Regions from separate parts of the Limosilactobacillus portuensis genome, predicted to be linked through region 2. Evidence: riboswitches for the same ligand, from Rfam matches in the RefSeq annotation. Region 2 holds a riboswitch; each other region holds the start of a gene.
The links. Region 2 has a riboswitch for thiamine pyrophosphate ahead of cytX (putative hydroxymethylpyrimidine transporter CytX). Riboswitches for the same ligand answer to the same signal wherever they lie in the genome.
Positions count from the first base shown of each region.

Region 1 (4,274 bases), 960 kb from region 2:
CCAGCAATCCTAATTGAGATAACGGTTTGCTTAATCCGCGGCAAAATATTTAATGCTGCTAAAGTACCATAGGCAAACTTACTGGGGAGATGACAGTTCTGTTCTAATGATCGCGCTAGGGCAAGAGTTGAGGTTGTAAAGGTCATTACCCCACCAGCAAAAACATAAACGTAAAAACGGCTTACCATACTCCATCCAGTAAGCCAACTATGCCCTGGACCATATCCACCAATAGTGATCAGAACTGCAATTCCAGGAATTAAAGGAATTAGCATTAGCCACATAAAGCGACGCCATGTTAGGTGGTGAAAAAGAAGAACGAGCAAAAGACAGACGATCAAAATTAGGTTTACATAAAGCTGATTTGTAAAGCTAATCTCAAGTGAAATGAGGAGAAGGAGGAGAAGTTTAATACTGGGATTCATTTTGTGATCCTCCTTGGTATGAAAGCTGCTGATTAGTAAGGTTAAGGTGATAATCAACTACGCCAGCTAAGTAATCCAATTGGTGACTCACAATTAGCAACGTTTGTGGAAAGGATTGCTTACTTTGTTCAATAAGTGCCAGTAACTTTTGTAGTGATTGATGATCGAGGCCAGTAAAAGGCTCATCCATTAGCAAAATTTCCTGTCCCATTACCAACATGACAAGGTTTTGGATGAGTTTTCGCTGACCACCACTCAGTGAATAAATAATTCTTTGACTAATGTCAGGTAAACCGACCATTGCTAAAAGTTCTGTTACCGTCTTTCGAGTTAGAAACGGATTATGACCATTCTTGAGGCTTAACAGTAATTCTTCACCGACAGTAACGTTTAAGAATTGCTGATTAGTTTCTTGGAAGATTAGACCGACCTTGGAATAATATTTCCCGGGGAATATTTTTTGGATATTTTGCCCCTTATATGTTATTTCCCCCTGATAAGGAGTTAGCTTAGCAATTGATTTGAGGAGAGTTGATTTTCCCGCACCACTAGGACCAGTTAATAAGGTGATTTTGTTCTGAATGATATTTAAACTGGTGGGCCTAATAAGGGAAGTTTGATTACGGCTTACAGCATAATCTTTTAATTCCATAACGATATTAGCAGTTAGCGGCGGAACCTTAGTGGTGAGTCTGTTCCTATGTTGGTGATTAGCATTTTCTAAAAGCATCAAACTATCATGGTGTGACAGTAGAGTGACTTTAGAATTGTGAAACTGAACAACAAGCTGACTAAACTTTTGGTAATTATGGAGATCGTGATCGCTGATAATGATCGTTGTGCCATTTTCATTTTGTAGTTGGGTCAGCTTTTGAAGGAGAAACTGTCGGTTAGCTTCATCAATACTTGAAAAAGGTTCGTCTAGTAGAATGATCTCTGCCTTCATAGCAATTGTAATTGCCAACGCAACTCGCTGTAATTGACCGCCAGAAAGGGTAGTTAGTTTTTGCTGAGCAAGTTTCTCTAAGCCGACAAAGCTTAGGGCACTCTTTACCTGCTTGTTGATTTCTTCGTGGGGAACTTGAAGATTCTCTAGGGTAAACTCTAATTCATGTTGCGGGGTATCCATCGTGAATTGCATCGCTGGATCTTGAAAGAGCATTCCAATTCGTTGCCCGTGGGGAATGGCAACTTTTCCTGAACAGCTGCCACCATATTTTGGAAGCAAGCCAGCGATCAACTTCAGCAGGGTTGTTTTTCCACTGCCAACGGACCCGCTAAAGATGATTGAAGTATGAAGTGGTAATTCAAGGGAGACGTCATTAAGGATCGGCTGACCGTCCTCATATGAAAATGTCAGGTGTTGAATAGCGATTGATTCCATTTGTTTTACCTCGGAAGAACGTGACTTCTGTTTAATAGGTTAACAATGAGCTTAACAAGGATGCCAGTAAAGAAAAACATTGATAACCAGCGAACAATCAGCATCACAATTAACATTGAAAATGGAAAATGGCTGTAACCATTGCGGAACCAGTCCCAGGCAAATGTCAGAATCGTGGTAGTGGTTGCGGAGAGGAGTAAGGTCACCCAATTGTATATTTTATAAAGCGTTAAGGTAAAACCGAGCTCAGTCCCGATCCCTTGAACCAGCCCTGAGAGCAGAGTGGTCACACCCCATTGATCACCGAGGAGCATCTCCACAACGGCACTGAGAAATTCACCGAGAAATGAGGCACCAGGAAGACGGAGCATAAAACCAGCTAACGGACCAGCCATACACCAAATACCTAATGTAATATCGTTAGCCATTGGTCCATAGCCAAAGGGAGTCAGGGCAATTGTTAAGCCGTTGTAGAGCAGACCAGTTGCTAAGTAGATCACTCCAAAAACGATCCCGATGATTGCTAAGAGAATAATGTCCTTTAAATGAAATTGATGAAACATAATGATTCCTTTCTTGGGGAAAGAAAAAGAACCGTGACAAAAAATGCCATGGTTCCTTAAATGGTCGATTAAAAACGCGCTTCCTTCGCTAGCATTATCTAGACAGGTTCAATGGGTCTAATCTCAGCCAAGTGGCACCCCAGACATATAATTTTCTTTTATTATTACCATCATACAACAAAAATGGGTTCTTCGACAGTTAATTTAGTGATTAGCTAAAAGATTAGTCAGGTGGTTCATAAAGACGGAAACAAATCGTTCTTGGTTAACGTTAATTGCCACCTTAACATTTGGGTGGGGTTCATTCAGCCGTGTTTTATCACCGATTGTTCGGGCATAATTATGCTTATTGGTAATAACCTTCATTGGCAGGGCAAGGGTGGTTACAAATGATGGGTCAATTGCCACGCCAACTGCCAATGGATCATGAATTGCACAGCCACGCTTATCAATTCCTAACCGGTAATAGGCATCAATGTAGAAGTCGGTAAGATCAGCATAAGCAATTCCAGCCCGTGTTCCCAAATTGCGCCACTGCTGAGTTTCTTTTTTCGTGAGGAGGGTCCGTAAAGTAACGTCAAGGCCGACCATTGTAATTGGTAATGGACTGGTAAAAACCTCGTTAGCTGCTTCGGCGTCTTGATTGATATTCGCCTCGGCAACATCGCTAACGTTTCCTTCGACCGTTAGCGCACCACCCATTAAAGTAATATTACCGATTAATTGGCTAATCTGTGGATCCCGATGTAGTGCAGCAGCAAGATTTGTCAATGGGCCAGTAGGAACGATAATGAGATCTTTGCTGTACTGGTGGGCCGCCTCAATGATAAAGTCGACACCATCTTTTTCTTGAACTTGATGGCGCGGTTCGGAGAGTGAAATATCACCAATTCCGTTGCTTCCGTGGATCTCCTTGCTGACTTGCATGACATTGAAATGATCAGTAGTACTTGAATGGCTAAGGCCCTTAAAAACAGGAACATCTTGGCCGAGTAATTCAAGAAGCTGTAATGAATTTTTAGCGGTTTGTTCTAGTAAGTTATTACCATAAGAAGCAACAATCCCAATTAAGTCAATCTGTGGGTCAGCAATTGCATACGCAAGAGCTAACGCATCATCGACCCCGATATCTAGGTCCAAGATCATTTTTTTAGTGGCCATGATATTTTCCTCCATTTAGCTAGTTATTTATTTCAATAATAGCTAAATGATGAAGACCCCGCAATTTTAATTTTAGTAAAAATCAATTACAATAAGAAAAAAGAACAGAGAGGAGCCATTACGAATGGCAAAGATGTATGACATTACAATTATTGGTGGCGGTCCCGCAGGAATGTTTGCGGCATTTTATTGTGGACTCCATGAATTAAACGCCCAATTGATTGAAAGTTTGCCCCAACTTGGCGGTCAAGTTAATGCTCTTTATCCGGAAAAACAAATCTGGGACGTTGCGGGACTTCCGGGAGTTACGGGACATGAACTAGTAAGTCAGCTTCAAAAGCAACTTGCTGTGGCTCCGGTTGACCAGTTTACAGGTGAGACTGTTGAGGACGTTGTAAAGGAAGCAGATGGAACGTTTACAGTTAAGAGTGCTGATCGCATTTCGCATTCCCGGGCAATTGTGATTGCATTAGGAAACGGTGCATTTAAGCCCCGAAAATTAGCTCTTGATGGAGCAGATGAAATTGAAGGACACCAGCTTCACTACTTTGTTACTCACCGCGATGACTTTGTTAATAAACGAGTAGCTGTCCTAGGAGGCGGGAATTCAGCAATTGACATTGCTTTAATGCTTGAACCCGTAGCTAAGCAGGTTTCGTTAGTTCACCGTCGGGATCAGTTTCGGGGGATGGAACATTCTGTTTCGCTTTTAAAGAAGTCAAGCGTGGATCTGGTTACACC
Region 1 is NZ_CP117296.1:92,294-96,567, forward strand. Features, by position in the region: gene PRK60_RS00455 (energy-coupling factor transporter transmembrane component T family protein) at 1-425, opposite strand, end outside; gene PRK60_RS00460 (ABC transporter ATP-binding protein) at 409-1,809, opposite strand; gene PRK60_RS00465 (ECF transporter S component) at 1,815-2,372, opposite strand; TPP riboswitch at 2,435-2,524, opposite strand; gene PRK60_RS00470 (nucleoside hydrolase) at 2,577-3,533, opposite strand; gene PRK60_RS00475 (NAD(P)/FAD-dependent oxidoreductase) at 3,658-4,274, shown strand, end outside.
Region 1: another riboswitch for thiamine pyrophosphate. It lies ahead of PRK60_RS00465 (ECF transporter S component); the one in region 2 lies ahead of cytX (putative hydroxymethylpyrimidine transporter CytX).

Region 2 (4,274 bases):
TCCTTCCAAGCCGCGAGCACTTGAGATTACTAAACAGGGATTAGATCTCTTAGGAATTGAACCAGAGCAAAAAGAGATCCCAATGATCGGTGTTGTTACCGCAGGACAGCCTATCTTAGCAGTAGAAGACACCACAGATTATTTTCCCCTACCACCTTCAATTAAAGATGCATCTGGATTATTCATGTTAAAAATTCACGGTACTAGCATGATCAAAGCCGGAATTCTTGATGGTGATGACGTAATTGTTCGTAAGCAATCAACCGCTAAAGATGGTGAGATTGTGATTGCAATGACAAGTGATAATGAAGCTACTTGCAAACGGTTCTATAAAGAGCCAGAGAATCACCGATTCCGCCTTCAACCTGAGAACGATGCAATGGCGCCTATTTATCTGGATAACGTTACTATTCTTGGCAAGGTTATTGGTCTATACCGTGACCACATTTTCTAAACTTCCCTTTAATTAGCAATGTTTCTTTATTGAGGGTAGGAATGAACTAATAATTTTGTTCATTCCTGCCTTTTTTTGTGATCGACAATCCACACCAAAAAGATCACAATTAAAATATCGGGCAACGTATTTCCTACGGGAAGATCTACTAACATTAAGCAGCGGTATACTATAAAACCAATTAGCCATAAGATAAAATGATTCCAACTAATCCAGCGATCCTTATTGTCAAGCCGAAGAACAAAGCGATCCATAATCTGAATGGCAATCATCGGGGTAAAGACTGAGCTAATGATATAAAGGAAGTTACTAAAATTATCCATCGGCAAAATAATTGCACCAGCACTTCCAATAACGGTTACAATAATCGCCGTTAAACGTGAGGACCACTTAACCTTTAATGTTTGCGCAGATACTCCTGCAGAATAAGCATCCATAAACGTGGTTGTAACCGTTGAGAGGAGAACAATAATTAATCCGCTAATTCCAACACCAGCACCGACCATTATTTTGGCAATATCTGTCTGCCCGGTTAATAGAGTTGAGCCAAGACCAATAATTGCCATCCAACAGCTAATGACACCATAAGTGAACGCACTAACTCCACTCGCTTGGATCGGTTTTTGGGCAACAGAAGTATAATCAGAAATTAAAGGAAGCCAGGATAGGGGCATTGAAACGGCCAATTCTAATCCTTGCCCAAATGATAGTGTCCCCAAGTGGCTATTAACATGTGGCTCTGCAAAAATTAAATAGCACAACCAAATCGTCAAAAGTAATAAAGCAGTTAAAGCAATGGTGTTCAGCCATCTTAAGCGACGAATCCCGATAATTAACCACACTATAATTAGGAATCCAATCAATCCGCACCATAATGGTTGGCCTAACTTCCAAAGGCCATTAGCCGCCAGCGATCCATCATAAATCATGATTCCCGTCCAGCCAATCAGTTGTAAAACATTTAGACTAGCAAAAAAGATTCCACCAAATTGGCCAAAACTGATTTTTACCGATTCCATCGCACTAATCCGCAACTGGCCACCGATTATTCCAGCAAGGAAAAGCAACCCACAGCCAATTAAATGACCTAAGATAATGGCTGTTATTCCTTTAACCATTCCCAATGGCGCTAAGTAAGTTCCTGTCAAAATCTCTGCAATTGATATTCCCGCGCCGCACCAAATCATTCCATTTTCTACCAGTGATGTCTTATGTTGCATCAGTTTCACCATCCTTTTATTGATTAGCGAAACTTGATCTTGATAAAGAAAAATCGACCAGGCACCTACCTGATCGATTCTAAAATTCTTAACTGAATTCCCTCCGTTGGCATTATCCAAATCAGGTCCCATGGGTCGAAGATCACATCTTCCTCTCAGCCTGTTATACAAGCTCCCCGTTTGTGTTAATTATATTGTAACACTTTATTTCTTTTCCTGATAAATCCGTTTGTGTTCCTTTTGACCCTTTAATATAAACGGTGCTGGATCTGATTGCCAATCTAATTCAACATCATCCGGGTTCATCCCCAGTTGTGAATTGAACTGCTTCTCATATTCAGCAATTGAAACCTGATGATGATTTGCTAGATCATCCTTAACGTCACTCAAGTATTTTTCAAAGTGAGGCTGAAGAATCCCACTGTAGAATTCACCTTCTGCTCCGGAACCGTAACTAAAGAGACCAATCCGGTCCCCAGGATTAACTTGACCATTTTGTAAGAGTGACATTACTCCAAGGTAAAGTGAACCAGTATAGAGGTTTCCTACCTCACGACAGTACTTTTGACTTGCGGTCAGCTGCTCACGCAATTTATTAGCAACCGGTGATTGATTGTCCTTGAGAAGCGCCTCCAATGCCTTCTTCCCCATCTTGGTAAATGGCAAGTGGAAAGTTAAGGCAGCAAAATCATCTAATTGGCGTCCGGTCATTTGTTGATAGCGTTGCCAGCATTGGAGGAAAAAGTCAATGTAAACATTAGTCGAGTATTTGCCATCCACATGTGCTTCGGTTGCGTAAAGCGGCCGCCAAAAATCCATAACATCCTTTGTATATGAAACCGTAGTATCCTCAAGAGCCAAGATGTGAGGGTCAGCAGAAATCAACATTGCGACTGCCCCAGCTCCTTGGGTAACCTCACCAGGTGTTTTCAACCCATAACGAGCAATATCAGCTGCAATTACTAAGACTGTCGACTGAGGATTCATCGCAACTAATCCCTTAGCAAACTGAATCCCTGCCGTTGCTGAATAACAGGCTTCCTTTAATTCAACTGCACGGGTAAAATCATCCAGTTCCAAAAGATGTTTGATATAAATGGCACTTGCCTTAGAATTATCAATCCCCGATTCAGTAGCTACAATCACAGTGGAAAGATGTTTTTTGTCATCTTCGGATAATAGCTTCTTGGCTGCTGCTGCTCCCAAAGTGACAATATCTTGAGTTGGTGGAACAACTGCCTGCCGATCCTGACCAATTCCAATCGTGTACTTATCAGGCTCATCTCCCCGTTCACGAGCTAACTCGCGTAAATCAATATACTCGTCAGTAGTTGCAAATGCCATCTTATCAATTCCAATTTTCATTATTCTTCCCCCATTTGATCCATTGTTTGGTTTAATAAGTGATCAACAATAACATTGCCTTGGTTGTTTGCATGTCCCTTAGTCCATTGAAAATGTAGCTGCTTAAACTGTGGTAGTAATTGAATAACCTCTTGCCACAACTCTTGATTAGCCACCGGTGAACCAGTGCTTGTTTTCCACCCCCGATGTTGCCAACCATTCAACCAATTCTTCATGATCGGGTCTAGGACATAGTGTGAGTCAAGAACTGCAATAATTGGGTCCTCTTGTTTTTGGTTCTTTACTAAAATCTGGAGAGCATTCCGGAGCGCCATTAATTCCATCCGATTATTCGTCGCGCCAAACTCACCACCAGTCTTGGTAAATTGCTGACTACCTTTACTGATCAGCAATGCCCAAGCCGCTTTATCTGTTTGCTTAACGTGCTGCCCCGGCTTATTACCGTGATTGCGTGAACCACCATCTGTATACAGGTAAATGATATTTGGATCATTTAGCTTACCATCATGATCTTTATCTTTTGTTTGACTTTTATCATCGCCAGCAAGCCATTCTCTAGCTAACGACTTACTGGAAAAGCTCTTATACACCGCACCCGGATAACCATTAATTTCCTGCTGACATTCTGGCCAGGTAAGATAAATTCCTGGGTGCCGCCCCTTCCTAACTGCATATACTTTACTCATGTCTAACCTCGAAAAAAATAATACATTAATTATAACGAATTTAGACGTAATGTGGAAAATGAAAAATCCCAGCATCATAAAATAATGCCAGGAAATTTAAAATTACACGTGCCATAAATGGATTCCAACCCGCTTAAGGCCGCCCAAATCGAGATCATTCTTAATCATATAAACTGAGTCAAGATCAATAAAGTAAACATTAGCGTGAGCATTAGCAAAGGCTACCGCAGCCGCAATACTTTCAGGAGCCTCAATCATACTACCAACCATGCACGGAATTCCTGCACTTTCACACAACTGATTAATCTTAGTTGCTTCGTAGATTCCTCCACACTTCATTAATTTAATATTAACATAATCTGTTGCTCCCGCTTTAATTACCCGTAAGGCATCCGCTGGTGTAAATACACTTTCATCCAACATTAACGGAATGGTTGATTGCTGACGGAGCAGCGCTAACTCACGCAACTGATTTGCTGGAAGCGGCTGCTCAATAAAATCAAGGTTTAGATTCGCGTCAGCTAGCATGTTGAAAGCTCGCAAGGCTTG
Region 2 is NZ_CP117296.1:1,051,933-1,056,206, forward strand. Features, by position in the region: gene lexA (transcriptional repressor LexA) at 1-454, shown strand, start outside; gene cytX (putative hydroxymethylpyrimidine transporter CytX) at 514-1,674, opposite strand; TPP riboswitch at 1,756-1,863, opposite strand; gene PRK60_RS05300 (hydroxymethylglutaryl-CoA synthase) at 1,879-3,039, opposite strand; gene PRK60_RS05305 (ribonuclease H family protein) at 3,039-3,725, opposite strand; gene PRK60_RS05310 (dipeptide epimerase) at 3,828-4,274, opposite strand, start outside.

Region 3 (4,274 bases), 190 kb from region 2:
CACTAGCTAATTTAGCAGTGTTACCAAACTGTGAATAGTAAAGAATTAAGACATTTCGTACCATGTTTATCTTCCTTTCGCAAAAACTAATCGATTTACGTTATTCAAATTTTAGCTTAAAATAGTGTTATCTATTCACTATTTGAATCGAGGAACCCCTATTATGGATACAAGAGTAATTAAATACTTCTTAACTGTAGCACAAACGAATAATATTACCCATGCTGCACAACAACTTCATGTTACTCAGCCAACTCTTTCCCGACAAATGATTGAACTCGAAAAAGAACTCGGGGTAACTTTATTTGACCGTAAGCAGCGCCGAATGGAACTTACTAGTGAAGGAATTCTCTTCCAACAACGTGCGTCTACGATCCCTTCCTTGCTTAGCCAAACAAAACAGGAACTTCAAAACACCAAGGAAGAATTAACTGGTGTTCTTAATATTGGCTGTGTTGTTTCAAAGGTTTCAAAATTCGTGATGAAGATTATTAGTGACTTTCAGAAAAAATATCCAAAGGTAAGCTTTAACCTTTACGATGGTAATGGTGATTTGCTTCGTCAACGCTTGGATTCCGGTTTAGAAGATTTTGCTGTGTTGATTGAACCAGTGGAGGCTGCCAAGTATAACTTTATTGTTTTACCAGTTCATGAGCAGTGGGGATTGATTACCAAGAAATCTGATCAACTAGCAGCAAAACATTCGATTACCAAAAGCGATCTGTATAAGCTACCACTAATTATTCCCACCCGGAATATTGTTCGTGATGAAATTAGTGATGTTTTAAAGTTAGATCAAACAAAGTTAAATATTATGGCGACAAATAACTTACCAAGCAATGCCTATGAACTGCTGAAAGCCGGAGATTATTATATGTTGGGAATTCAAGGGATCATTAATTCATTTCATGATCCCGAATTGACATTTATCCCCTTTTCTCCACATAAAGACACCGGTCATGTTCTTGCATGGCGGAAAAACACCGTCGTTACTCCCGTAATGGAAAAATTTCTTCAAGAATTTGCTGACCAAGCTGAAAATTCTTAGAAGATTGAAATTGATAGGGTAAACGACTTACAATAAATTATCAACATTCTAAGGAGTGAAATCAATGCTATATAACGCAGCGCTAGTTCTTGAAGGTGGCGCTTTTAGAGGACAGTATACTGCTGGCGTCTGTGACACATTACTCGCTAATCACATTGAATTTAGTAGTGTGATTGGCGTTTCTGCTGGATCATTAAATGGTGTCAACTTTGTAGCAAAGCAATATGGTCGAGCAGCAAACATTAATATTAACCATCGTCATGATCGCGACTATATTTCTATGACGCGCCCTTTCAAACGACAAGTGATCAACATGAACTACCTATTCGAGGATCATGGTCTTTCATGGCATAACTTTGATGAACGAGCCTATATCAGATCAGCCTCACATTTCACAGCTGTTGCTACTAGACTTCAGGATGGTAAAAAAGCACTCTTTACGGACTTAACGGGTGAGAAATTGACTCAAGTATTAATTGCTTCTTGCTCAATGCCATTTATGATGGATCCTGCCCCGACTCCTGATGGTCTTTGCCTCGATGGCGGAATTGCTGATTCAATCCCTTTTGATGTCGCCCAAGAACAAGGCTACAATAAAATTGTTGTGATCCGTACTCGCGATGTTAGCTACCGAAAGAAACCGTCAAGTCGACCAGTTTGCCAATTATACCGACGTTATTTCAAAGACTATCCTCAGTTTGCTGAAGCTGGGATCCTTCGTCCAGAGGTTTATAACCAACAAGTAGCACAGATTGAACATCTTAGAAGGACCGGACAAATCTTTAATATTGCACCCCAACATCCCGTTAAGGTTGGTCGAGTAGAAAGTAACGTTAAAAAGATCCGGAAACTATACGAAACTGGGCGTCAAGAAGCAGAACAACTATTACCAAGTTTAATTGACTACCTTAATGCTTAAAAGCGGTTTCTATGTTATTATAATGGTATGTTAATAAACAGCATTAGGGGTGTCTGTTTGCCAGACTGAGATGTATTAAGATATACGGACCCTTGAACCTGTTAAGCTAGTACTTGCGAAGGAAAATGCTAACTCAATATATAAAAAATAATGGAGCTGTTAGTTAACACTTAACTAGTAGCTCCATTTTTTAGGACGTGAGATTTTGACTAAATTACAGCTAAAACTATTAGAGCAAGTTCGTCATCAAAACCCGGTTGTGCTGACAATCCCTAACATGGTAACTCCAGATAAGGTTGCTGATGGGTTGAGTGCGATTGGTGCTTCACCAATCATGTCTACCGCACCTCAAGAAGCAGCAGAAATGATGAAATTAGCCGATGCGATTACGATTAACCTAGGAACCATTCACGAAGAACAGGCTAACGAGATTACAACTATCCTCAAAAATAACCAAAATCAAAAGCCAATGGTGCTTGATCCGGTTGCGATCGGTGCTAGTCATTACCGGTTAGCTTTTGCAAAACAACTATTACAAGACCACCGCTTTACTGTTATTCGGGGAAATGCTGGTGAAATTGCTGCATTAGCGAATGTTAACTGGCATTCACGCGGAATTGACAGTGGCAGTGGGCAAGCGGATCTTCACGAGATTGCTAAAACGGTCGCTAATAAATATCACTGTATTGTCGTCCTGACTGGTAAAACAGATATTATTACAGACGGCGATAATACTTTTATTAATCAGCTTTCCACTAGTTATTTTGTAACTAATGTAGGGAGCGGTGATATTCTTTCCAGTGTTATTGCTGCTTATCTCGGTGTAAGCAAGGATTATTATACAGCTGCCTGCACTGCAACTACAGTTTTTACTGCCACGGGAGTCAAAGCTGCTAGAGAGTCAAGTGGCTTTGGCCAATGGCAAGTCAAATTCCGGGATGAACTAGCGTCAATTAAATCCAGCGAAGTTCTCTCAGTATTGTAAAAAATAAAGGAGTTACTAATAAAAATGACAAATGATTTTCCTCAAGCTTTAACAATTGCTGGTACTGATTCTGGAGGTGGTGCCGGAATCTCTGCTGATTTCAAAACCATGCAAATGCGCGGTGTCTTTGCCACAATGGTTGTTGTCGCGGTAACAGCGCAAAATACCCTTGGCGTTCAGGATGCCCTAGCAATGCCACCAAAATTAATTGATGAACAGTTTTTCTCCCTAGCTGCTGATTTTAATATCCGCGCCTGCAAAACAGGAATGCTGGCGGATTCCCTCCGTGTCAAAACCGTTGTCAACAACCTCAAGCAATATAATTTCGGTCCACTAACGGTAGATCCCGTGATGATTGCTAAAGGTGGTGCTAAACTTTTAAGTGAGGATGCGATTAGTGTGGTTCGTGAACAACTATTGCCACTCGCCGATTTGATTACCCCTAACCTTCCAGAAGCTGAAGAATTAGCTCAAATGAAGATCACAACAGAAGCTGAAATGGAAGCTGCTGGACATCGTCTTCAATCAATGGGAGCGAAGAATGTCCTGGTTAAGGGAGGTCATTTTTCAAATGATGGTGAAGCAAATGACTTTGTATTATTAGAGAATGGGCACTCGTTTTGGATGACTGCCAAGCGAAAGCAAACTCAGAATACTCATGGTACCGGTGATACTATTTCTTCCTGTATCACTGCTGAACTCGCTAAGGGCAAATCAATGGAAGACGCCCTCAAAATTGGAAAGGCCTATGTTGAAGCAACGATTAAGCAAGGCATTAACGTTGGTCACGGTCATGGTCCACTAAATCATTGGGCAAAAATAAGGAGCGATAATAATGAACTTTAATCCAAAAATGTTACAAGTATACCTTGTCGGCGGAACTCAAGACACCCACCATGATTCCTATGAATTCCTCGCTAAAGTAGAAGAAGCAATGCAAGCTGGAATTACCGCATTTCAATATCGAGAAAAAGATAATTCAACCATGACTGCCGATGCACGATTAATCATGGCAAGGCGACTAGTCGAAATGGGAAAACGCTACTCAATTCCCGTTTTGATTGATGATGATGTTCAAATGGCATTGCGTGTTGGTGCTGATGGTGTTCATGTTGGCCAGGATGATGAACAAATTGAGCAGGTAATTAAAGAAGCAGCTGGTAAGTTAATTATTGGCTACTCATGCAACACGGCTACTGAAGTAGAAAAAGCAAATCATTTATCTGCTATTGACTATCTAGGTTGTGGTCCCGTCTTTGAAACCACGTCAAAGATCGATGCTGATCCTGTCTTGGGCCTCACTAAACTTAAAGAACTAAATA
Region 3 is NZ_CP117296.1:865,255-869,528, reverse strand. Features, by position in the region: gene PRK60_RS04390 (flavodoxin family protein) at 1-64, opposite strand, end outside; gene PRK60_RS04385 (LysR family transcriptional regulator) at 164-1,048, shown strand; gene PRK60_RS04380 (patatin-like phospholipase family protein) at 1,113-1,967, shown strand; TPP riboswitch at 2,003-2,108, shown strand; gene thiM (hydroxyethylthiazole kinase) at 2,173-2,952, shown strand; gene thiD (bifunctional hydroxymethylpyrimidine kinase/phosphomethylpyrimidine kinase) at 2,977-3,798, shown strand; gene thiE (thiamine phosphate synthase) at 3,788-4,274, shown strand, end outside.
Region 3: another riboswitch for thiamine pyrophosphate. It lies ahead of thiM (hydroxyethylthiazole kinase); the one in region 2 lies ahead of cytX (putative hydroxymethylpyrimidine transporter CytX).